DNA from 3 places in the Streptomyces sp. JLYT201 genome. Region 3 is predicted to be linked to each of the others. Evidence: riboswitches for the same ligand, from Rfam matches in the RefSeq annotation. Region 3 holds a riboswitch; each other region holds the start of a gene.

The links. A riboswitch is a leader RNA that binds a small molecule or an ion and turns the genes downstream of it on or off. The one in region 3 is predicted to bind cobalamin.
Region 1: another riboswitch for cobalamin. It lies ahead of AC5WAM_RS29855 (ABC transporter substrate-binding protein); the one in region 3 lies ahead of AC5WAM_RS04935 (CoA-acylating methylmalonate-semialdehyde dehydrogenase).
Region 2: another riboswitch for cobalamin. It lies ahead of AC5WAM_RS14400 (ribonucleoside-diphosphate reductase subunit alpha); the one in region 3 lies ahead of AC5WAM_RS04935 (CoA-acylating methylmalonate-semialdehyde dehydrogenase).

Annotation. Positions count from the first base shown of each region.
Region 1 covers NZ_CM182551.1:7,062,689-7,069,718, reverse strand. Annotated here, with positions in the region: gene AC5WAM_RS29870 (Rrf2 family transcriptional regulator) at 1-235, opposite strand, end outside; gene AC5WAM_RS29865 (ABC transporter ATP-binding protein) at 384-1,259, opposite strand; gene AC5WAM_RS29860 (FecCD family ABC transporter permease) at 1,256-2,320, opposite strand; gene AC5WAM_RS29855 (ABC transporter substrate-binding protein) at 2,317-3,333, opposite strand; cobalamin riboswitch at 3,483-3,669, opposite strand; gene AC5WAM_RS29850 (VOC family protein) at 3,693-4,139, opposite strand; gene AC5WAM_RS29845 (helix-turn-helix domain-containing protein) at 4,145-5,017, opposite strand; gene AC5WAM_RS29840 (HAD family hydrolase) at 5,256-6,389, shown strand; gene AC5WAM_RS29835 (asparaginase domain-containing protein) at 6,386-7,030, opposite strand, start outside.
Region 2 covers NZ_CM182551.1:3,601,187-3,608,216, forward strand. Annotated here, with positions in the region: gene AC5WAM_RS14380 (DUF3311 domain-containing protein) at 1-223, shown strand, start outside; gene mctP (monocarboxylate uptake permease MctP) at 220-1,839, shown strand; gene AC5WAM_RS14390 (hypothetical protein) at 1,908-2,543, shown strand; gene AC5WAM_RS14395 (GNAT family N-acetyltransferase) at 2,704-3,201, shown strand; adenosylcobalamin-variant (AdoCbl-variant) riboswitch at 3,302-3,400, shown strand; gene AC5WAM_RS14400 (ribonucleoside-diphosphate reductase subunit alpha) at 3,547-5,958, shown strand; gene AC5WAM_RS14405 (ribonucleotide-diphosphate reductase subunit beta) at 5,958-6,995, shown strand; gene AC5WAM_RS14410 (hypothetical protein) at 6,908-7,030, opposite strand, start outside.
Region 3 covers NZ_CM182551.1:1,145,712-1,152,741, reverse strand. Annotated here, with positions in the region: gene tsaD (tRNA (adenosine(37)-N6)-threonylcarbamoyltransferase complex transferase subunit TsaD) at 1-678, shown strand, start outside; gene AC5WAM_RS04945 (GNAT family N-acetyltransferase) at 678-1,256, shown strand; gene alaS (alanine--tRNA ligase) at 1,277-3,937, shown strand; cobalamin riboswitch at 4,077-4,256, shown strand; gene AC5WAM_RS04935 (CoA-acylating methylmalonate-semialdehyde dehydrogenase) at 4,430-5,929, shown strand; gene AC5WAM_RS04930 (acyl-CoA dehydrogenase family protein) at 5,938-7,030, shown strand, end outside.

The DNA.
Region 1 (7,030 bases), 5.9 Mb from region 3:
GCGTGATCGCACCGGGCTCGCGGGCGAGGCGCCAGCCCGCGCCCTGGCCGCGCTGCGACACGACGAGGCCCGCGTCGCGCAGACCGCCGAGCGTGCGGCGGATGACGACCGGGTTGGTGTTGACGCTGGCGGCGATCTCGTCGGACGTCACGATGCCGTCGGGGCGCCGGGGGCAGACCAGGGCCATCCACGTCAGCGCGTGCGTGGCCACGGTCATGCGGCTGTTGGCGCTCACGGGCCCTCCGGTCGCTCGGTTCGCTCAGTTCGCTCGACTCCGCTGTCGAAACTGATTCTGTTACGACTGGGGCGCGGCTGTCCAGCCCCGTCCGTTCCCGCGCGGATGCGCGAGCGCGCCGAGGGGCCCCCGGCGTCGGGAGGCGTGGTCATCCGGGCCGTGCGGGCGGCGGGTCCGACGGCCGCAGGAAGGTGACGGTGGGGTGGTCCTGGGGCGCGGCGGGCGGGGTGACCCGGGCGCGGACGCCGTAGACCTCCGCGATGAGGGGCTCGGTGATGACCTCCACCGGCGTGCCGTGCGCGTGCGCCCTGCCCTCCTTCAGGACCAGGATCTCGTCGCAGAACATCGCCGCCAGGTTGAGGTCGTGCAGGGCGATCACCGTGGTGACGGGGAGGGCGGCCACCAGGGTGAGGAGGTCCAGCTGGTGGTGGATGTCCAGGTGGTTGGTGGGCTCGTCGAGGAGGAGCTCGCGGGGGGCCTGGGCCAGGGCCCGGGCGATGTGGGAGCGCTGGCGTTCGCCGCCGGAGAGGGTGTGCCAGGGCTGGTCCGCGCGGTCGGACAGGCCCGTGCGGGCCAGGGCATCGGCGACGGCCCGCTCGTCCTCGGCCGTCGACGGCACCCAGGCGCGGCGGTGCGGCACCCGGCCCAGGCGTACGACGTCCCGCACCGTCAGGTCGACCTGGGTGTCCGCCTGTTGCTCCACCAGGGCGAGACGGCGGGCGACCGCGCGGCGGCCCAGGTCGCGCAGCGGCTCGCCGTCGAGGGTGACCGCCCCGGCGGTGGGGGCCAGGACGCCCGCGAGGAGGCGCAGGAGCGTGGACTTCCCGGAGCCGTTGGGGCCCAGGAGGCCGACCACCGTGCCCGGGCGCGGGGCGAGGGTGACGCCGTCGACGATGAGGCGCCCGCCCGCGGCCCGGGAGACCCGGTCCGCGCTGAGGCCCGCGCCCTCCTGAGCGGGAAGCCCCGCCTCAGGCTCCGCCGGAGTGCCTGCCGAAGGCTCCGCACGGGACCGCGCCGCGCTCATCCGACCCTCCTCGTGCGGTAGAGGACCGCCACGAACGCGGGGACGCCGATCAGCGACGTGACCACGCCGACCGGCACCTCCTGCGGGTCCAGGAGCGTACGGGCCAGGGTGTCCACCCAGATGAGGAACACCGCGCCGGTCAGGGCCGTCACCGGCAGCAGGCGGGCGTGGCGCGGGCCGACGAGCACGCGGGCCGCGTGGGGCAGGGTCAGGCCGACGAAGCCGATGGCCCCGGCCGCGCTGACCAGGGCCGCCGTGAGCAGGGCCGTGGTGCACAGCAGGAGCAGCCGGACCCGGGTGACGTGCACGCCCAGGGCGGCCGCCGCGTCCTGGCCGAAGGCGAACGCGTCGAGGGTGTGGGCCTGGGACAGACAGATCACCAGGGCCACGGCGAGGACCGCCGCGCACACCGCCACGTCCGTCCAGTCCGCGCCGCTCAACGAGCCGAGCAGCCAGAACAGGACGCCGCGCGTCGTCTCCGCGTCCGCGGCCGTCAGGATGACGAAGGAAGTGAGGGAGGAGAAGAGCTGCATGGCCGCCACCCCGGACAGGACCACGCGGTCCGTCGTGGCGCCCAGGGCCTGGCTGAGGAGCAGCACGAAGCCGAACGCGCACAGGGCTCCGGCGAAGGCCCCGCCGGAGACCGACACCGCTCCCCCGCCGACCCCGAGGACCACCACCGCCACCGCGCCCGTGGACGCCCCGGAGGACACGCCGAGGACGAAGGGGTCGGCGAGCGGATTGCGCAGCAGCGACTGGAGGACCGCGCCGCACACGGCGAGGCCCGCCCCGCAGACGCCCGCGAGCAGGGTGCGCGGCATGCGCAGGTTCCACACGATGCCGTCGCGCAGCGGGGTGAGCTCGGCCTCGCCCCAGCCGAGGTGGGCAGCCACCGCCGCCCAGACGTCCGGTACGGAGATGTCGGCCGGGCCGATGGTGACGGCGACGGCCACCGAGAGCGGGAGCGCCACCAGGCCCGCCGCCCACAGCAGGGCCGCGCGCCAGGCGCCGGACCGGAGGCGCGGGCCGCCGCGGGCCCGCTCGCGTGCGGCCGTGCTCACCGGGCCAGGCCGAACGCGCGCAGCCCCGCCGCGACTTGCTCGATGCCGTCGACCGTGCGGATCGTCGGGTTGAGGGCCTGGCCGCTGAGCAGCACGTACCGCTTCTTCTTCACGGCCGTGAGGTTCCTGGTGACGGGGTTGGACTCCAGGAACCTGATCTTCTGGCGGGCGCTCTCGGCCGACTGGGCCTTGCGGGTGAGGTCGCCGATGACGAGGACGTCCGGGTCGCGGTCGGCCACGGTCTCCCAGTTGATCTGGGGCCACTCGGCGCGCGTGTCGGCGAAGACGTTGCGGACGCCGAGGGCGCGGGTGATGACGCCGGGCGCGCCGCAGCAGCCCGCGATGTAGGGCGCCTTGGAGTCGGAGAACCAGTACAGGACGGACGCGTCGGACGCCTTGAGCGTCTGCTTCGCCCTGGTCACGCGGGACTTGAGGTCCGCGACGAGGCGCTCGCCGCGCGCCTGGACGTGGAAGACCCGGGCCAGGTCGCGGATCTCGCCGTAGACGGTGTCCATGGTGAGCGTCTTGGTGCGGGTGCCGTCGCCGTCGCCGCCGTTGTCCTTGCCCGCGCAGTCGGTGGGCGAGACGTAGACGGGGACGCCGAGCTCGGTGAACTTGGCGCGGTCGGCGACGCCGCCCTTGCCGACGGTGTAGAGGAACGACGCGCTGACGAAGTCCGGCTCCTTGGAGAGGACCTTCTCCAGGGACGGGTAGCGGTCGGCGAGGCGCTCGACCTTCGCGTTCTGCTTCTTCAGGCGGGGCAGGACCGGGTCGGTCCAGGTGCCGGTGCCGGCCATGCGGTCGGCGAGGCCGAGGGAGAGCAGGATCTCCGTGGAGCCCTGGTCGAGGGAGACCGCCCGCTTCGGCGGGGCCGTGACCTCGGCCTTCTTGCCGCAGGAGGTGACCGTCACCGGGTAGCCCGCGGCCTTGGCCCCCTCGTCCTGGCGCTTCGCGGAGCCGCCGCCGCAGGCGGTGAGCAGGAGCAGGCCGCCCGCCGCGAGCAGCGCGGTCAGGCGCGCCCCGGGGGCGGTGCGGGCGCCGGGGGCGGCGCTGCGGGGACGGGCGGGCGCGCGGCGTGCGCGAGGGGCGAGAGGGGGCACAGGACTTCCCGGGTCTCATGGCTCATGCGCGGAGCCTGGTCTGCGAAACCCCGCCGCCCGGCGCGCGGTCGGCGGTGCCAGCAGGTCTTCGGACTCGGGTTCGTCCGGGCGGGGCCGCCTTCCCGGATGTCCGGTGACATCCAGTGGCCGCTGGTCCCGCCCGTCCCCCTCACCGCTGCGCGTCAGTTCCGGATTCCCACCGGATTCCCTGGCCCTGGTGCGGGCGCGACTGGCGTGCGCAAGCTATCACCCCGCCGCGGGCCGGGCGGACGTCACCCCTGCTCGGGGCGCGGTTCGCCGCGGTAGGTGCCGAAGGACCACTTGTTGCCCTCCGGGTCCGCGACGGCGAACTCGCGGCTGCCGTACGGCTGGTCCTCGATCTCGCGGATGACCTTCACGCCCGCCTCCTTGAGGCGGCGGTGGAGGGCGTCGACGTGATCCGTGACGACGTACGCACCGAACGTCCCCGGCTTGAGGCACCACTCGGCCGACTCCGGGTCGTACGAGCCGAGCATGACGCCGCCGCCCTCGGGCCAGTCGAGCTGGGCGTGGGCGACGCGGCCGCCGTCCTCGTACACGGCGGTGCGCAGGAAGCCGACGGTGGTGACGAGGAAGTCGATGAGGGCGGGGGCGTCGTGGGCCTGGAAGGCGGGCCAGACGTCGGGGGCGCGGAGGTTCGGGGTGTTCTGAGTGCTCTGTACCGCTTCGGTGGTGTTCATGCCTCTCAGTCTTCGCCGTCGCGGTGTCCCCCGGCTTGGATATTCCGGCACTCCTCGGCCAGCCAGGCGGTCGGGCTCGCGCCCGTGTACTGGCGGAAGTCGCGCACCAGGTGGGAGTGGTCGTAGTAGCCGCAGTCGGCGGCGACGCGGGCGAGGTCGGCGGGCGCGCCCGCGACGACCGCGCGCACGACCCGCGCCTTCGCGTGCTGGAAGCGCATCAGGCGGGCGGCCTGCTTGGGCGTCACGCCGGTCTCGGCGCGGAAGAGGGCCGTCAGGCGGCGCTCGCTGAGCGCGACGTGCGCGGCCAGGCCCCGCAGGGTGCCCGCGCCCCGGTGCCGGGCGAGCCAGGCCCAGGCCTCGGCGACCTCGGGGCGCACCGGGGCGAGGCGCCCGGCGTCGGCGGCGCGGCGCGCCAAGTAGGCGTGGAGGCAGGCGAACCGCTCGTCCCAGCCGTCGGCCTCGCACAGCCGCTCGCGGACCTCGGCGGCGATCCGGCCGAGGACGTCCGTGCCGTCGGTGACGAGCCGTCCCGTCAGCTCGGCGGCCGGGAGGCCGAGGAGCGAGCGGGCCGCGAGCGGGTGCACGGCGAGCTGGATGCCCGCCTGGTGCTCGGGCTGCACGACGTACGCCGGGCTCTGGTGCAGACCGCCCACGACGATGTCGGTGCGCTCGGCGTCGGGCCCGGTGGCCCGCTCCGCCGTGGAGCCGGTGACGACGGGCCCGTCGAGCGAGAAGATCAGCGTCAGATACGGCGACGGCAGGCCGCGGTGCAGGCCCGGCGTCTCGCCGCTCGTGCGGTAGCCCACGGCGGACACGACCTTGCCGCCCTGCTCGGGCGGGAGCGGGACGCGGACGAACTCGCGGCGGGCGGTGTCCATGCGTCCATTGTGACCGCATGTGCGGGCCAGGCACGGCCTCGCGGGCGCCGGGCACGGCTTCGCGGGGGGGGGCGGGCACGGCCTCGCACGCGCCGCCGCGGCTACCCGCTGCGTCGCGTCCCATGCCCGCCACGCACCGTGACATCGATCATGGGAATCGGCCCCGCGCGCTCGTAGCATGTCCCGCCGCTCCGCCCGGGGCGGCGCATCACCTCCGAGGATCCGAGGAACGGACACCATGGCTGTACGAGCACGAAGCAGGAGCAAGCGGGCGGTCCTCGGACTCGCGGGGGCGCTCGCGGCGGCGGTGTTCGCGGGCGGCGCGCTGTGGCCGGGCGCGGACGCGGCCACGGCGCGCCCGTCGGCCGCGCCCGTCCGGCTCGCGCACTGGCCGAAGCCGGTGGCCGCCGAACTCGGCGAGGTCATCGCCGAGAACGCGCACAACGGCGCGTACGCCGTCTTCGACGCGGACAACACGACGTACCGCAACGACCTGGAGGAGGCGCTGCTTCCGTTCCTGGAGATGAAGGGCGTCCTGACCCGGAGGTCGATGGACCCGTCCCTGAAGGTCATCCCGTTCAAGGACACGGCCACGCACAAGGAGAGCCTCTACAGCTACTACACCCGCCTCTGCGAGGTCGACGACCAGGTCTGCTACCCGTGGGCCGCGCAGATCTTCTCCGGCTTCACGCTGAAGCAGCTCAAGGGGTACGTCGACGAGCTGCTCGCGTACGACCGGCCGATCCCGGCGACGTACTACGAGAACGGGAAGGTGACGCGGACCGAGGTCCACCGCCCCGAGTTCTCCCCCGGCATGCGGGAGCTGTACAAGTCCCTGCGCGCGCACGGGATCGAGGTGTACGTGGTGAGCGCCGCGAGCGAGGACCTGGTGCGGATGGTGCTCGCCGACCCGAAGTACGGGTACGGGGTGAAGCCGCGCAACGTCATCGGCGTGGGCCTCCAGCTCAAGGACCCGAGGACCGGCCGCGTCACCAGCTCCCGCAAGGAGATCGCCGAGGGCCGCTTCGGGCCCGAGGACCGGGCGCGGCTCGCCCGCTACGAGCTGACGCCGAACCTGTGGGCGCCGCTGACCTGGTACCAGGGCAAGCCCGCGGCGATCTCCACGTACATCGACGAGTGGAAGAAGCCCGTCCTCGTGGCCGGGGACACGCCGTCGAGCGACGGGCCGATGCTCTTCCACTCGGCGGACGTGCGGCACGGGGGCGTACGCGTGTGGGTCAACCGCAAGGACAGCTCCATGAAGCAGCTGGACGCGATGAAGCGGAAGAACGCGGCGCGGCAGCGGGAGTTGGGGCAGCCCGTCACCGCGGACAAGCGGTGGCTGACGGTGACGCCGGAGCAGCTCGGCTAGGCACCGCTGCCGTCGAGGCGGCGGAACGCCCTCTCGACGGCCGGGCGGTCCGCGCCGTCCGCGAGGAGGGCGTGGAGCAGCAGGCGGGCCTTGGGCGCGTCGAGGGAGCCCGCGGAGATCAGGCCGCGGGACAGCAGGTCGGCCTCGGAGCCGGGGCCGCGGTAGGTCTCGCTGAGGAGCGGGCCCGCGCCGGTGCGCGAGGCGAGGACGACGGGCATCCGGGCGGCGCGGGCCGCGAGCGGTTCCACCAGCCACTGGGGTGCGTGCCCGGCGCCGAAGGCCGCCACGACCAGGCCGTCGAAGCGGTCGTCCACCGCCTCCAGTAGCTCGCCGCCGTCACCGAGGGAGAGGGTCAGCAGGGCCACGCGGGCGGCGTTCCCGAGCCGCAGCGGGCGCTCCACGGTGGGCTCCTGGGGGCGCAGCAGGATCCGCGGCACGCCCTCCACCACGCGGCCGAGCGGACCCGCGCCGGGCGAGACGAACGGGGTGAGCGAGGTGGTGTGCGCCTTGCGCGCGTGCCGGGCCGCGTGGATCTCGTCGGCGAGGAGCACGAGGACGCCGAGGTCCCGGCAGCGGGGGTCGGCGGCGACGGCGAGCGCGGCGGCGAGGTTCGCCGGGCCGTCCGCGCCCGGCAGGTCGGG
Region 2 (7,030 bases), 2.5 Mb from region 3:
TGTGGTCGTCGCCCTCTGTCTCGCGGCGCCCTTCGTGGCCATGCTCTGGGTGAGCTCCTACGCGAAGGCCGACCCGGCCTTCATCGGCATCCCGTTCTTCTACTGGTACCAGATGCTGTGGGTGCTGATCTCGACCGCGCTCACGATGATCGCCTATCAGCTGTGGCAGCGTGAGCAGCGCGCCCGCAGGGCCGCCCGCGGCCAGGGGGGTGCGCGGTCATGAACGACGGCGTGAACGGCGTCGCGCTCGCCGTCTTCATCTTCTTCTTCCTCGCGGTCACCGTCATGGGCTTCCTCGCCGCCCGCTGGCGCCGGGCCGAGAGCGACAGCCTCGACGAATGGGGCCTCGGCGGCCGGTCGTTCGGCACCTGGGTGACGTGGTTCCTGCTCGGCGGCGACCTCTACACGGCGTACACCTTCGTGGCCGTGCCCGCGGCGATCTACGCGGCCGGCGCCGCCGGGTTCTTCGCGGTGCCGTACACCATCCTCGTCTATCCGCTGATCTTCACCTTCCTGCCCCGGCTCTGGTCGGTCTCGCACAAGCACGGCTATGTGACCACGTCCGACTTCGTGCGCGGGCGCTTCGGCTCCAAGGGGCTCTCGCTCGCGGTGGCCGTCACCGGCATCCTCGCGACGATGCCCTACATCGCGCTCCAACTCGTCGGCATCCAGGCCGTCCTGGACGTGATGGGCGTCGGCGGCGGCGACGACACCAACTGGTTCGTCAAGGACCTGCCGCTGCTCATCGCCTTCGGCGTGCTCGCCGCGTACACCTACTCCTCGGGCCTGAGGGCCCCGGCGCTGATCGCGTTCGTGAAGGACACCCTGATCTACATCGTGATCGTGGTGGCCATCATCTACATCCCGATCAAACTCGGCGGGTTCGACGACGTCTTCCACGCGGCGAGCGAGAAGTTCTCGGCGACCAACGAGGCGACCGGCAAGCCCGTCGGCGCGCTCGTGCCCGGGGACGCGGGGACCTGGACGTACGCGACCCTGGCGCTCGGCTCGGCGCTCGCGCTCTTCATGTACCCGCACTCGATCACCGCGACGCTGTCCTCGCGCAGCCGGGACGTGATCCGCCGCAACACCACCATCCTGCCGCTGTACTCGCTGATGCTGGGCCTGCTCGCGCTGCTCGGGTTCATGGCGATCGCGGCCGGGGTGAAGGTCGACAACGGGCAGCTGGCGATCCCGCAGCTGTTCGAGGACATGTTCCCCGACTGGTTCACCGGCGTGGCCTTCGCGGCCATCGGCATCGGCGCGCTCGTGCCCGCCGCCATCATGTCCATCGCGGCCGCGAACCTCTTCACCCGCAACATCTACAAGGACTTCCTCAAGCCCGACGCGACGCCCGAGCAGGAGACCAAGGTCTCCAAGCTGGTCTCGCTCCTGGTGAAGGTGGGCGCCCTCGCCTTCGTGCTCACCATGGACAAGACCGTCGCCATCAACTTCCAGCTCCTGGGCGGCATCTGGATCCTGCAGACCATGCCCGCACTCGTCGGCGGCCTGTTCACGCGGTGGTTCCACCGGTGGGCGCTGCTCGCCGGGTGGGCGGCCGGCATGGTCTACGGCACGGTGGCCGCCTACGGCGTCGCCTCGCCGACGCAAGCGCACTTCGGCGGGTCCTCCAAGGAGATCCCCGGCATCGGCGAGATCGGCTACATCGGCCTGACGGCGTTCGTCCTGAACGTGGTCGTGACGGTCGTCCTCACCTTCGTCCTGAAGGCGATCAAGGCCCCCGACGGCGTCGACGAGACCTCCCCCGAGGACTACACGGCGGACGCCGGCGACCAGGGCGTGGCCGTCGAGCTGCCCAAGGTGGGGGCGGGCCACTGAGCCGAGGCGCTACGGACCCACAGGGCCGGGCGGGGCACGGCGGCGGACGCATGCGAAAGGATGTGCGCATGAGACGTTCCCGCCGCCTCCTCCCGGCCCTGCTCCTCGCGCCGCTCGCCCTCACCGGCTGCGGCTCGGACAGCCTCGACAGCGCGGCACCGCCGGACCGCGCCGAGCTGAAGGCCCGCGCCGAGGCGGCGCAGACGGTCGTGGAGCACGTCTACGTGACGGAGGCCGACGGCTTCGAGCTGGCCCGCCAGTCGGTGGGCGTGATCGGCGACTACGGCTTCCAGTCCACCTACGTACGGGACGAGGGCGGCGCGCAGCTCACGCTCTCCGTCGACCGGGGCACCGTCACCGACGGGAACTGCCGCACGGTCCCGCCCGCCGCCACGCGCTGCGAGAAGGACGGCAAGGGCTGGTACCGCCGCACGGGCTCCCGGCACGAGTACGTCCGCACGGAGAACGGGCTGCGCATCCAGCTCGCCGCCGACCGCGACGCGGTGAGCCGCGAGGTGCTGCGCGCCGCCGCCGAGGCCGCCCACCGCGCCGACGACCGCGAACTCGACGCGACCCTGCCCGAGACGGCCGACCCCGAGGGCCTGCCCACGGACGGCGGCGACACGGGCCGCCCCGTGGAGCGCGGCGACCTGCCGCCGAACGGCGACGGCGCCCCGCAGGACCCGCCGGGCGCGGGCGGCTGACCCACCGGCGCCCCGCCCGGGGCTCCGGCCGAGACGGCACCGGGCACCCCACCCGGGGCTCCGGCTGACACGCCCCCGGGCACCCCGCCCGGGGCTCCGGCCGACACGCCATCGGGCACCCCCTCGGCCCCCCGCACGCCGCTCCGGCACACTGCCGCGCATGGACATGGTCATCAGGCGGGTGCGGCCCGCCGAGTACGCGGCCCTGGGCGAGCTCACCGTCGAGGCGTATCTGCGCGACGGCTTCCTGGAGTTCGGCGCCGAGGAGGGCGGCTACCGCGACCACCTGCGCGATGTCGCCGGGCGGGCCGAGGCCGCCGAGGTGCTCGTCGCGGTGGCGGGCGAGCGGCTGCTCGGGGGCGTGACGTTCGTGCCCGCGGCCGGACCCATGGCCGACATCGCGCGCGCGGACGAGGCGGAGGTGCGCATGCTCGCCGTCGCGCGCGCGGCGCGCGGCCGGGGCGCGGGCGAGGCCCTGGTGCGCGCCTGCGTCGAACGCGCCCGGACCGCGGGGCGCGCCGCGGTCGTGCTGTCCACCCAGCCGACGATGCTCGCGGCCCAGCGGCTCTACGAGCGGCTCGGCTTCGTCCGCGCCCCGCGCCGGGACTGGGAGCCGGTCCCCGGTCTGGGGCTCCTCTCCTACGAGTTGACGCTCTGACGGGCCGAGGAGCGACCACACCCCGTGAGGGAGCGGTCACCTCCGACACAACATCTAGGGGCACCACCGAAACCCGGCACAAGATGTATGCTCGTCCTCGCTGTCGCCGCAGGGGAATCCGGTGGAAGTCCGGAACTGTCCCGCAACGGTGTACGTGTGCGCATTTGCGTACCCACAAAGTCCGAGGACCTGCCGACAGCGCACCCGTGCCGCCCGGTCCGGGTGCAGACGTCCGGGCCTCGTGGACATGGGCTGGTGGACGCGGCGTACGTACCGCCTCGCGCGGTCGCGCCCGTGTGCCTTCGCCTGCCTCGATGCCCAGAGCCGAGCGAGGGAGAGCACCACGTGACCATCGCGCCCGCCGAGCCCGCGTCAGCGCAGGCCGAAGCCGGTCAGCAGCACGCCGAGCAGTCCGCCCCGTCCACCGACGGGCCCGGCGCCGCCCTGCTGCGCACCCTGACCGACCTCACCGCCGACCTTCCCGACGCCGACCCCGGACGCGTCGCCGCGGCCGCGCTGCGCGGTCGCTCGGCGAAGGCCGACGAGGCGGAGTTGCGGGAGCTCGCCACCGAGGCGGCCGCCGGGCTCATCTCCGAGGACCCCGCGTACTCCCGGCTCGCCGCCCGGCTCCTGAGCATCGGCATTCGCGAGGAGGCCGCCTCGCAGGGCGTCACGTCGTTCTCCGAGTCCGTCGCGGTGGGCCACCGCGAGGGCCTGATCGCCGACCGCACCGCCGCCTTCGCGGCCCTGCACGGCACCCGTCTGGACGCCCTCGTGGAGGCCGCGCTCGCCGACGGCGCCGACCGCCGCTTCGGCTACTTCGGCCTGCGCACGCTGCACAGCCGCTATCTGCTGCGCCACCCGATCACCCGCAAGGTCATCGAGACGCCGCAGCACTTCATGCTGCGCGTGGCCGCCGGTCTCGCCGAGGACGACTCCGCTCACGCCCTCGACGAGGTCGCCGCGCTGTACGGCCTGATGAGCCGCCTCGACTACCTGCCGTCGTCGCCGACGCTCTTCAACTCCGGCACCCGCCACCCGCAGATGTCGAGCTGCTACCTGCTCGACTCGCCGCTCGACGAGCTGGACTCCATCTACGACCGCTACCACCAGGTGGCGCGTCTGTCGAAGCACGCGGGCGGCATCGGTCTGTCGTACTCCCGCATCCGCTCGCGCGGTTCGCTGATCCGCGGCACGAACGGCCACTCGAACGGCATCGTGCCGTTCCTGAAGACGCTCGACGCCTCCGTCGCCGCCGTGAACCAGGGCGGCCGCCGCAAGGGCGCCGCCGCCGTCTACCTGGAGACCTGGCACTCCGACATCGAGGAGTTCCTGGAGCTGCGGGACAACACCGGCGAGGACGCCCGGCGCACCCACAACCTGAACCTGGCGCACTGGATCCCGGACGAGTTCATGCGCCGGGTCGCCGCCGACCAGGAGTGGTCGCTGTTCTCCCCCGCCGACGTGCCCGAGCTCGTCGACCTGTGGGGCGAGGAGTTCGACACGGCCTACCGCGCGGCCGAGGCCAAGGGCCTGGCGCAGAAGACCATGCCCGCCCGCGATCTGTACGGCCGCATGATGCGCACCCTCGCGCAGACCGGCAACGGCTGGATGACCTTCAAGGACGCCTCCAACCGCACCGCCAACCAGACCGCCGAGCCCGGCCACACCGTGCACTCCTCCAATCTGTGCACGGAGATCCTGGAGGTCACGGACGACGGCGAGACGGCCGTGTGCAACCTCGGCTCGGTGAACCTCGGGGCCTTCGTGGCGGACGGCGACATCGACTGGGAGCGCCTGGACGCCACCGTCCGCACCGCCGTGACGTTCCTCGACCGCGTCGTCGACATCAACTTCTACCCGACCGAGCAGGCCGGGAAGTCCAACGCCAAGTGGCGCCCGGTGGGCCTCGGCGCCATGGGCCTGCAGGACGTCTTCTTCCAGCTGCGGCTGCCCTTCGACTCCCCCGAGGCCAAGGCGCTGTCCACGCGGATCGCCGAGCGGATCATGCTCGCCGCGTACGAGGCGTCCGCGGACCTCGCCGAGCGCCACGGGCCGCTGCCCGCCTGGGAGAAGACCCGCACGGCGCGCGGCGTCCTGCACCCCGACCACTACGAGACGGAGCGGGCCTGGCCCGAGCGCTGGGAGGCCCTGCGGGCCCGCATCGGCAAGGTCGGCATGCGCAACTCGCTGCTCCTCGCCATCGCCCCGACGGCCACCATCGCGTCCATCGCGGGCGTCTACGAGTGCATCGAGCCGCAGGTCTCCAACCTCTTCAAGCGCGAGACGCTGTCCGGCGAGTTCCTCCAGGTGAACTCCTACCTGGTGCAGGACCTCAAGAAGCTCGGCGTCTGGGACGCGCAGACCCGTGAGGCGCTGCGCGAGTCCAACGGCTCGGTGCAGGGCTTCACCTGGGTGCCCGCCGACGTGCGGAACCTGTACCGCACGGCCTGGGAGATCCCGCAGCGCGGACTGATCGACATGGCCGCCGCGCGCACGCCGTACCTCGACCAGTCGCAGTCCCTGAACCTGTTCCTGGAGACGCCGACCATCGGCAAGCTCTCCTCGATGTACGCCTACGCCTGGCAGCAGGGCCTCAAGACCACGTACTACCTGCGCTCGCGCCCCGCGACGCGCATCGCCCGCGCCGCCGGGGGCTCCGCCGCCGCGGCCGCCCCCGTCCCCCAGCAGGTGAGCGACCCCGAGGCGATCGCCTGCTCCCTGGAAAACCCCGAGTCCTGCGAGGCCTGCCAGTAATGTCCCAGTCGGAACAGCACACCACGACGACGGGTGAGAAGAACCTGCTCGACCCGGGCTTCGAGCTGACGCTCCGCCCGATGCGCTACCCGGACTTCTACGAGCGCTACCGGGACGCGATCAAGAACACCTGGACCGTGGAGGAGGTCGACCTCCACTCGGACGTGGCCGACCTCGCCAAGCTGACGCCCGAGGAGCAGCACCTGATCGGCCGCCTGGTCGCGTTCTTCGCGACCGGCGACTCGATCGTGGCGAACAACCTCGTGCTCACCCTCTACAAGCACATCAACTCCCCCGAGGCGCGGCTCTATCTGAGCCGGCAGCTGTTCGAGGAGGCCGTGCACGTCCAGTTCTATCTGACGCTGCTCGACACCTATCTGCCGGACCCGGAGGACCGCGCCGCCGCCTTCGCGGCCGTGGAGAACATCCCCTCCATCCGCGAGAAGGCCGAGTTCTGCTTCAAGTGGATGGACTCGGTGGAGAAGCTGGACCGCCTGGAGTCCCAGGCCGACCGCCGCCGCTTCCTGCTGAACCTGATCTGCTTCGCGGCGTGCATCGAGGGCCTGTTCTTCTACGGCGCCTTCGCCTACGTCTACTGGCTGCGCAGCCGCGGTCTGCTGCACGGCCTCGCGACCGGCACCAACTGGGTGTTCCGCGACGAGACGATGCACATGTCCTTCGCCTTCGAGGTCGTGGACACCGTCCGCAAGGAGGAGCCCGAGCTCTTCGACGACGCGCTGCAGCAGCAGGTCACGGACATGCTGAAGGAGGCGGTCGACGCCGAGCTGCAGTTCGCGCGCGACCTGTGCGGTGAGGGCCTGCCCGGCATGAACACCGATTCGATGCGCGAGTACCTGGAGTGCGTCGCCGACCAGCGCCTGACGCGCCTGGGCTTCGCGCCGGTGTACGGCTCCGAGAACCCGTTCTCGTTCATGGAGCTCCAGGGCGTTCAGGAGCTGACCAACTTCTTCGAGCGGCGCCCGTCCGCGTACCAGGTCGCCGTGGAGGGCTCGGTCTCCTTCGACGACGAGTTCTGATCCCGCGGCCCGGGCCCGCGCCCGGCCTCCCGCAG
Region 3 (7,030 bases):
CCGGACCCGTGCGTGGTCCTCATCGTCTCCGGCGGCCACACTTCGCTGCTGCTCGTGCGCGACCTCGCCCGGGACCCCATCACCCACCTGGGCGACACCCTGGACGACGCCGCGGGGGAGTGCTTCGACAAGGTGGCCCGCGTCTTCGGCCTGCCCTACCCGGGCGGCCCCGCCGTCGACCGCGCGGCCCGCGCGGGCTCGTCGGACGCGGTGGCCTTCCCGCGCCCCCTGACCGGGCCGCGCGACGACCCGTACGCCTTCTCGTTCTCCGGTCTGAAGACCGCCGCGGCCCGCTGGGCCGAGAGCCACCGGGGCCGCGAACTGCCGGTCGCCGACGGGGCCGCCGCGCTCCAGGAGGCCGTCGCCGACGTCCTGACCCGCAAGGCGGTCGCGGCCTGCGCCGCGCACGGCGTGGGCACGCTCGTGGTCGTCGGCGGCGTCGCCGCCAACTCCCGGGTGCGGGCCCTCGCCGAGGAGCGCTGCCGGGCCGCGGGGATCACCCTGCGCGTCCCGCCGCTGGGCCTGTGCACCGACAACGGCGCGATGATCGCCGCCGTCGGCGACCTCCTGGTGCGCGCGGGCGCCGAGCCCGCACCCCTCGACGTGTCCATCGACCCCTCGGCGCCCCTTGAGCACGCCGCGCTGCACCCCGTCGCCCGCGTCGCGAGGGCCGCCTGATGGCCGCCGTCGTGCACCGCCTCGCGGGCCCCGGCCTGCTCGCCCACCGCGAGGGCATCCGCGCCGTCTACGCCGCCGCGTTCGCCGAGCCGCCCTGGCACGCGGAGCCCGCCGAGGCCGACGGGTATCTGACGCGCCTCGCGGCCGACGCCGCCCGGCCCGGCTTCGCGGGCGCCGTCGCCCTCGACGGCGAGCGGGTGCTCGGCTTCGCCACGGCCTGGACGTCGAGCACCCCGCTGCCGGACGCCCGCTCCTACCCGCGCGTCACCGCCGCGCTCGGCGCCGAGCGCACCGCCGCCTGGCTGTGCGGCGGCCTGGAGGTCGACGAACTCGCCGTCGTGCCCGGCGCGCACGGGCGCGGACTCGGCCGTACGCTCCTCGAAGCGGTCACGCGCGACGCGCCCGACGCCCGCTGCTGGCTGCTCACGTCCGTGCGGGCCGACGCCACCGTCCGCTTCTACGAGCGGCTCGGCTGGCGGCAGGTCACCCACCCCGCCCCCGACGGCCACGGCACCGCCGTCTTCCTCGGCCCCCACCACCCGGCGCGCACCGCCGCCGCCCCGCCCCTGTCACCCTGAGCCCCCGCCCGGAGCACGCCTTGCGCACCGCCGACATCCGCACCCGCTTCCTCGACTTCTTCGCCGAGCGCGGCCACACCGTGGTGCCCAGCGCCCCGCTGCCCACGCCCGACCCGACGCTCCTGTTCGTCAACGCGGGCATGGTGCCGTTCAAGCCGTATCTGACCGGCGAGGTGGCACCGCCGTGGCCGCGCGCCACCAGCGTGCAGAAGTGCGTGCGCACCCTCGACATCGAGGAGGTGGGCAAGACCACCCGGCACGGCTCGTTCTTCCAGATGAACGGCAACTTCTCCTTCGGCGACTACTTCAAGGAGGAGGCCATCGCCTACGCCTGGGAGCTGAGCACCCGCCCCGTCGCCGACGGCGGCTACGGCCTCGACCCGGCCCGGATCTGGGTCACCGTGCACCACTCCGACACCGAGGCGCGCGCCCTGTGGCGGCGGCTCGCGGAGCTGCCCGACGAGCGGATCGTGGCGCGCGGCGACGAGGACAACTTCTGGCACATGGGCGTGCCCGGCCCGTGCGGACCGTCCTCGGAGCTGTTCTACGACCGGGGCCCCGCCCTCGGCCGCGCGGGCGGCCCCGCCGTCGACGAGGACCGGTACATGGAGTTCTGGAACCTCGTCTTCATGCAGTACGAACGCGGCGAGGGCACCGGCAAGACCGGCTTCCCGATCCTCGGCGAACTGCCCCGCCGTAACATCGACACCGGCATGGGCCTGGAGCGCATGGCCACCCTCCTCCAGGGCGTCGACAACCTGTACGAGACCGACGAGACCCGGCCCGTCCTCGACCGCGCCGCCGAGCTCGCCGGGGTCCGCTACGGCGCCGACGCCACCGCCGACGTCCGTCTGCGCGTCGTCGCCGACCACGTCCGCACCGCCCTGATGCTGCTCGCCGACAACACCGCGCCCGGCAACGAGGGCCGCGGCTACGTGCTGCGCCGCATCCTGCGCCGCGCCGTGCGCTCCCTGCGCCAGCTCGGGTACGGCGACCCGGCGCTCGCGGACCTGCTCGCCGTCGCCCGCGACCGGATGGCGCCGAGCTACCCGGAGGTCGCCGACGCCTTCGCGCGCATCGCCGACCAGGCCCAGGGCGAGGAGGACGCCTTCCGCGCCACCCTCAAGCAGGGCACCACCGTCCTGGACACCGCGGTCACCCGGGTCAAGGCCGACGGCGGGCGCCACCTGCCCGGCGCCCAGGCCTTCCTGCTGCACGACACCTACGGCTTCCCCATCGACCTCACCCTGGAAATGGCCGCCGAACAGGGCGTCGAGGTCGACCGCGACGGCTTCACGGCGCTCATGCGCGAGCAGCGCGAGCGGGCCCGCGCCGACGCCCGCGCCCGCAAGTCCGGCTCCGCCCCCGACACTTCGGCCCTGCGCGCCGTCCTCGACGCGCACGGGCCCACCGACTGGCGCGCCTGGGACACCCTGGCGACGGACTCCCGCGTCCTCGCGCTGCTGGGCCCCGCGGGTCCCGTACCGGTCGCCCGGGACGGCGAGATCGTCACCGCCGTCCTCGACCGCACCCCGTTCTACGCCGAGTCCGGTGGCCAGGACAGCGACGCCGGACGGCTCACCGGGGCCTCGCTGGAGGCCGAGGTGCTCGACGTGCAGCGGCCGCTGCCCGGCCTGGTGGCCCATCAGATCCGCGTCGCGGCAGGGGAGGTGGCCGTCGGCGACGCCGTGCACGCGGCCGTCGACCCCGAGTGGCGCCTCGGCGCGCGCCAGGCCCACTCGGGCACCCACGTGCTGCACGCCGCCCTGCGCGAGATCCTCGGCCCGACCGCCCTGCAGTCCGGCTCCTACAACCGCCCGGGCCAGCTGCGCCTCGACTTCCCCTGGCGCGGCGGCCTCTCCGCCACCGTCCGCAGCGAGGTCGAGGAGGCCGCCAACCGCGCCCTCCGCCGCGACCTGCCCGTCGGCGTGCGCTGGATGACGCTGCCCGAGGCCAAGGAGCTCGGCGCGCTCGCGCTGTTCGACGAGACGTACGGCGAGCGGGTCCGGGTGGTCGAGATCGGCGGCGCCTGGTCGCGCGAGCTGTGCGGCGGCACCCACGTCGAGCACGCCGCGCAGATCGGCGTCATCGCGCTGACCGCCGAGTCGTCGGTGGGCGCGGGCATGCGGCGCCTGGAGGCCGCGGTCGGCATCGAGGGCTTCGGCTACCTCGCGCGCGAGCGCGACCTCCTCGCCGGCATCGCCGAGCAGCTCCAGGCGCCGCGCGCCGAACTCCCCGACCGCGTCGCCGCGTTGCTCGCCCGGCTCAAGGCCGCCGACCGGGAGAACGAACGCCTGCGGCAGGCGGCCCGTGCCGCGCGCGCCGCCGAGCTCGCCGGGCGGGCCGTCGAGGTGGGCGGCGCGTACGTGGCCACCGCGACGGCCGAGGGCGACGCGGGCGCCGCGCGGGCCCTGGCCCTCGAAGTGCGCGGACGGCTGCGCCCCGAGCGGCCGGGCGTGGCCGCCGTGACCCTCTCCGGCGACAGGCCGGTGCTCGCCGTGGCGGTGAACGAGGCGGCACGGTCGGCGGGCCTGTCCGCGTCCGCCCTGGTCAAGCGGCTGCTCGGCGGCCGCGGCGGCGGCTCGGACGAGGTGGCGCAGGGCGCCGGGACGGACCGGGACGCGCTCGCGGCCGCGGTGGCCGGACTCCCCGGAGTCGTACGCGAGGAACTCGGCGCCTGAGCGCGGCGCGAGCAGCCACGACGGCCGTTCACCTGAGGTCCGTCGTGGCTGGTCGCGCGGCTCCCCGTGCCCCTTCGGGGGTGTCAGGGGTGCGGTAGGGGTTGGCCTCCGTGGACTTACTAGGACGTCCAAGTATATCGTCGTGACCAAGGCCCGCGGTGCAGGGAAGCCGGTGTGAATCCGGCACGGTCCCGCCACTGTGACCGGGGAGCGCGTTCCCGTGGAGGATCGACGCCACTGACGGAGAAGTCCGTCGGGAAGGCGGGGGAGCGCGCGCTGATCCGGGAGTCAGGATACCGGCCGCGGGGTGTTCCGTGTTGTCCACGAGGATGGAGCAGACACGCATGGCCCCGGTGCGCACCCGCGACCCTGGAGATCCGGACCTGCGAGCGGTGATCCCCGCTGCCTGACGGCTGTTCGGCGTGCCCTGTGGCGGCGCGCGGCCCAGCCCTGCCATCCCCGGACCGCACCTGACGAGAGAAGCAGGTCCCCATGGTCCGTGAACTGACCCATTTCATCGGCGGCGAGCACACCCCGGGAACATCGGGAACGCACGCCGACGTGTACGACCCCAACACCGGTGACGTCCAGGCACGCGTACCGCTCGCGCACCGCGCGGACACCGAGGCGGCGATCGCGAACGCCGCGAAGGCGCAGCCCGCCTGGGGCGAGTGGAACCCGCAGCGCCGCGCCCGCGTCCTGCTGCGGTTCCTCCAGCTCGTCGAGGACGAACGCGACGCCCTCGCGCACCTGTTGTCGTCCGAGCACGGCAAGACCGTCGCCGACGCGCACGGCGACCTCCAGCGCGGTCTGGAGGTCGTGGAGTTCGCCGCGGGCATCCCGCACCTGCTCAAGGGCGAGTTCACCGACAACGCCGGAACCGGCATCGACGTGCACTCGCTGCGCCGCCCCCTCGGCGTCGTCGCCGGGATCACGCCCTTCAACTTCCCCGCGATGATTCCGCTCTGGAAGGCCGCGCCCGCGCTCGCCTGCGGCAACGCCTTCGTCCTCAAGCCCTCCGAGCGCGCCCCCTCCGTCCCGCTGCGTCTGGCCGAGCTGTTCCTCGAAGCGGGCCTGCCGCCGGGCGTCCTGAACGTCGTCAACGGCGGCAAGGAGGCCGTCGACACGCTCCTGGAGGACCCGCGCGTCAAGGCGCTCGGCTTCGTCGGCTCCACGCCGATCGCCGCGCACGTGTACGCCACCGCCGCCGCGCACGGCAAGCGCGCCCAGTGCTTCGGCGGCGCCAAGAACCACATGATCGTGATGCCGGACGCGGACCTCGACAGGGCCGTCGACGCGCTGATCGGCGCGGGCTACGGCTCCGCGGGCGAGCGCTGCATGGCGATCTCCGTGGCCGTCCCGGTCGGCGAGGCCACCGCCGACGCCCTGGTGGCCCGCCTCAAGGAGCGCGTCGGTTCGCTGCGCATCGGCCGCTCCGACGACCCCGAGGCCGACTTCGGGCCGCTGGTCGGCCGCGACGCCGTCGAGCGCGTCCGCGCCTACGTCGACCTCGGCGTCGAGGAGGGCGCCGAACTCGTCGTCGACGGCCGTGACGTCACCCTGCCCGGCCACGAGGGCGGCTTCTTCGCGGGCGCCTCGCTCTTCGACCGCGTCACCCCGGACATGAGGATCTACCAGGAGGAGATCTTCGGCCCCGTCCTGTCCGTCGTACGGGCCGCCGACTACGAAGAGGCGCTGCGGCTGCCCACCGAGCACCCCTACGGCAACGGCGTCGCGCTCTTCACCCGCGACGGCGACACCGCCCGCGACTTCACCCGGCGCGTGGACACCGGCATGGTCGGCGTCAACGTCCCCATCCCGGTCCCCGTCGCCTACCACACCTTCGGCGGCTGGAAGCGCTCCGGATTCGGCGACCTCAACCAGCACGGCCCCGACGCCATCCGCTTCTACACCCGCACCAAGACCGTCACCTCGCGCTGGCCCTCCGGGGCGAAGGAAGGCGCGAGCTTCACGATCCCGACGATGGCGTGAGCGCCCCGATGACCGTCACGACCACCACCCTGCTCGGCGAGGACCAGCTCGCCCTCGTCGAGACCACCCTCGACTTCGCCGAGGAACACCTCGCCCCGCACGCCCTCACCTGGGACCAGGACAAGCACTTCCCGGTCGACGTGCTGCGCAAGGCCGCGGACCTCGGGCTCGGCGGCGTCTACGTCGACGAGGCCGCGGGCGGCTCCGGCCTGACCCGGTCCGACGGCGTCCTCGTCTTCGAGGCCCTCGCCTCCGGCTGCCCCTCCGTCGCGGGCTATCTGTCCATCCACAACATGGTCGCCTGGATGATCGACCACTACGGCGACCGCGCCCAGCGCGCCCGCTGGCTGGGGCCGCTGACCTCCATGGACCGGCTCGGCAGCTACTGCCTCACCGAGCCGGGGGCCGGTTCGGACGCCGCGGCGCTGAGCACCCGCGCCGAGCGCGACGGGGACGCGTACGTCCTCACCGGCGTCAAACAGTTCATCTCCGGCGCGGGCGCCGCGCACGTGTACGTGGTGATGGCCCGCACCGGCGGCGGCGGACCCGACGGCGTGTCCGCGTTCGTCGTCGAACGCGACGACCCGGGCCTGTCCTTCGGCGCGAACGAGAAGAAGATGGGCTGGAACGCGCAGCCCACCCGGCAGGTCGTCCTCGACGGCGTGCGCGTCCCCGCCGACCGGCTGCTCGGCGGCGCGGGCAACGGCTTCCGCATCGCCATGAACGCCCTGAACGGCGGCCGCCTCGGCATCGCCGCCTGCTCCCTCGGCGGCGCCCGCAGCGCCCTCGACCGCAGCCTCGTCCACCTCGCGGACCGGGAGGCCTTCGGCGCCCCGCTGCTGGACGCCCAGGCGCTGCGCTTCGAGCTCGCCGACATGGCGACCGAGCTGGCGGCGGCCCGCGCCCTGGTCCGGCAGGCCGCGCAGGCCCTCGACCAGGGCGACCCGCAGGCGCCGCAGCTGTGCGCCATGGCCAAGCGGTTCGCCACCGACACCGGCCACTCCGTCGCCGACCGCGCCCTCCAACTCCACGGCGGCTACGGCTATCTGACGGAGTACGGCATCGAGAAGCTGGTCCGTGACCTGCGCGTGCACCGCATCC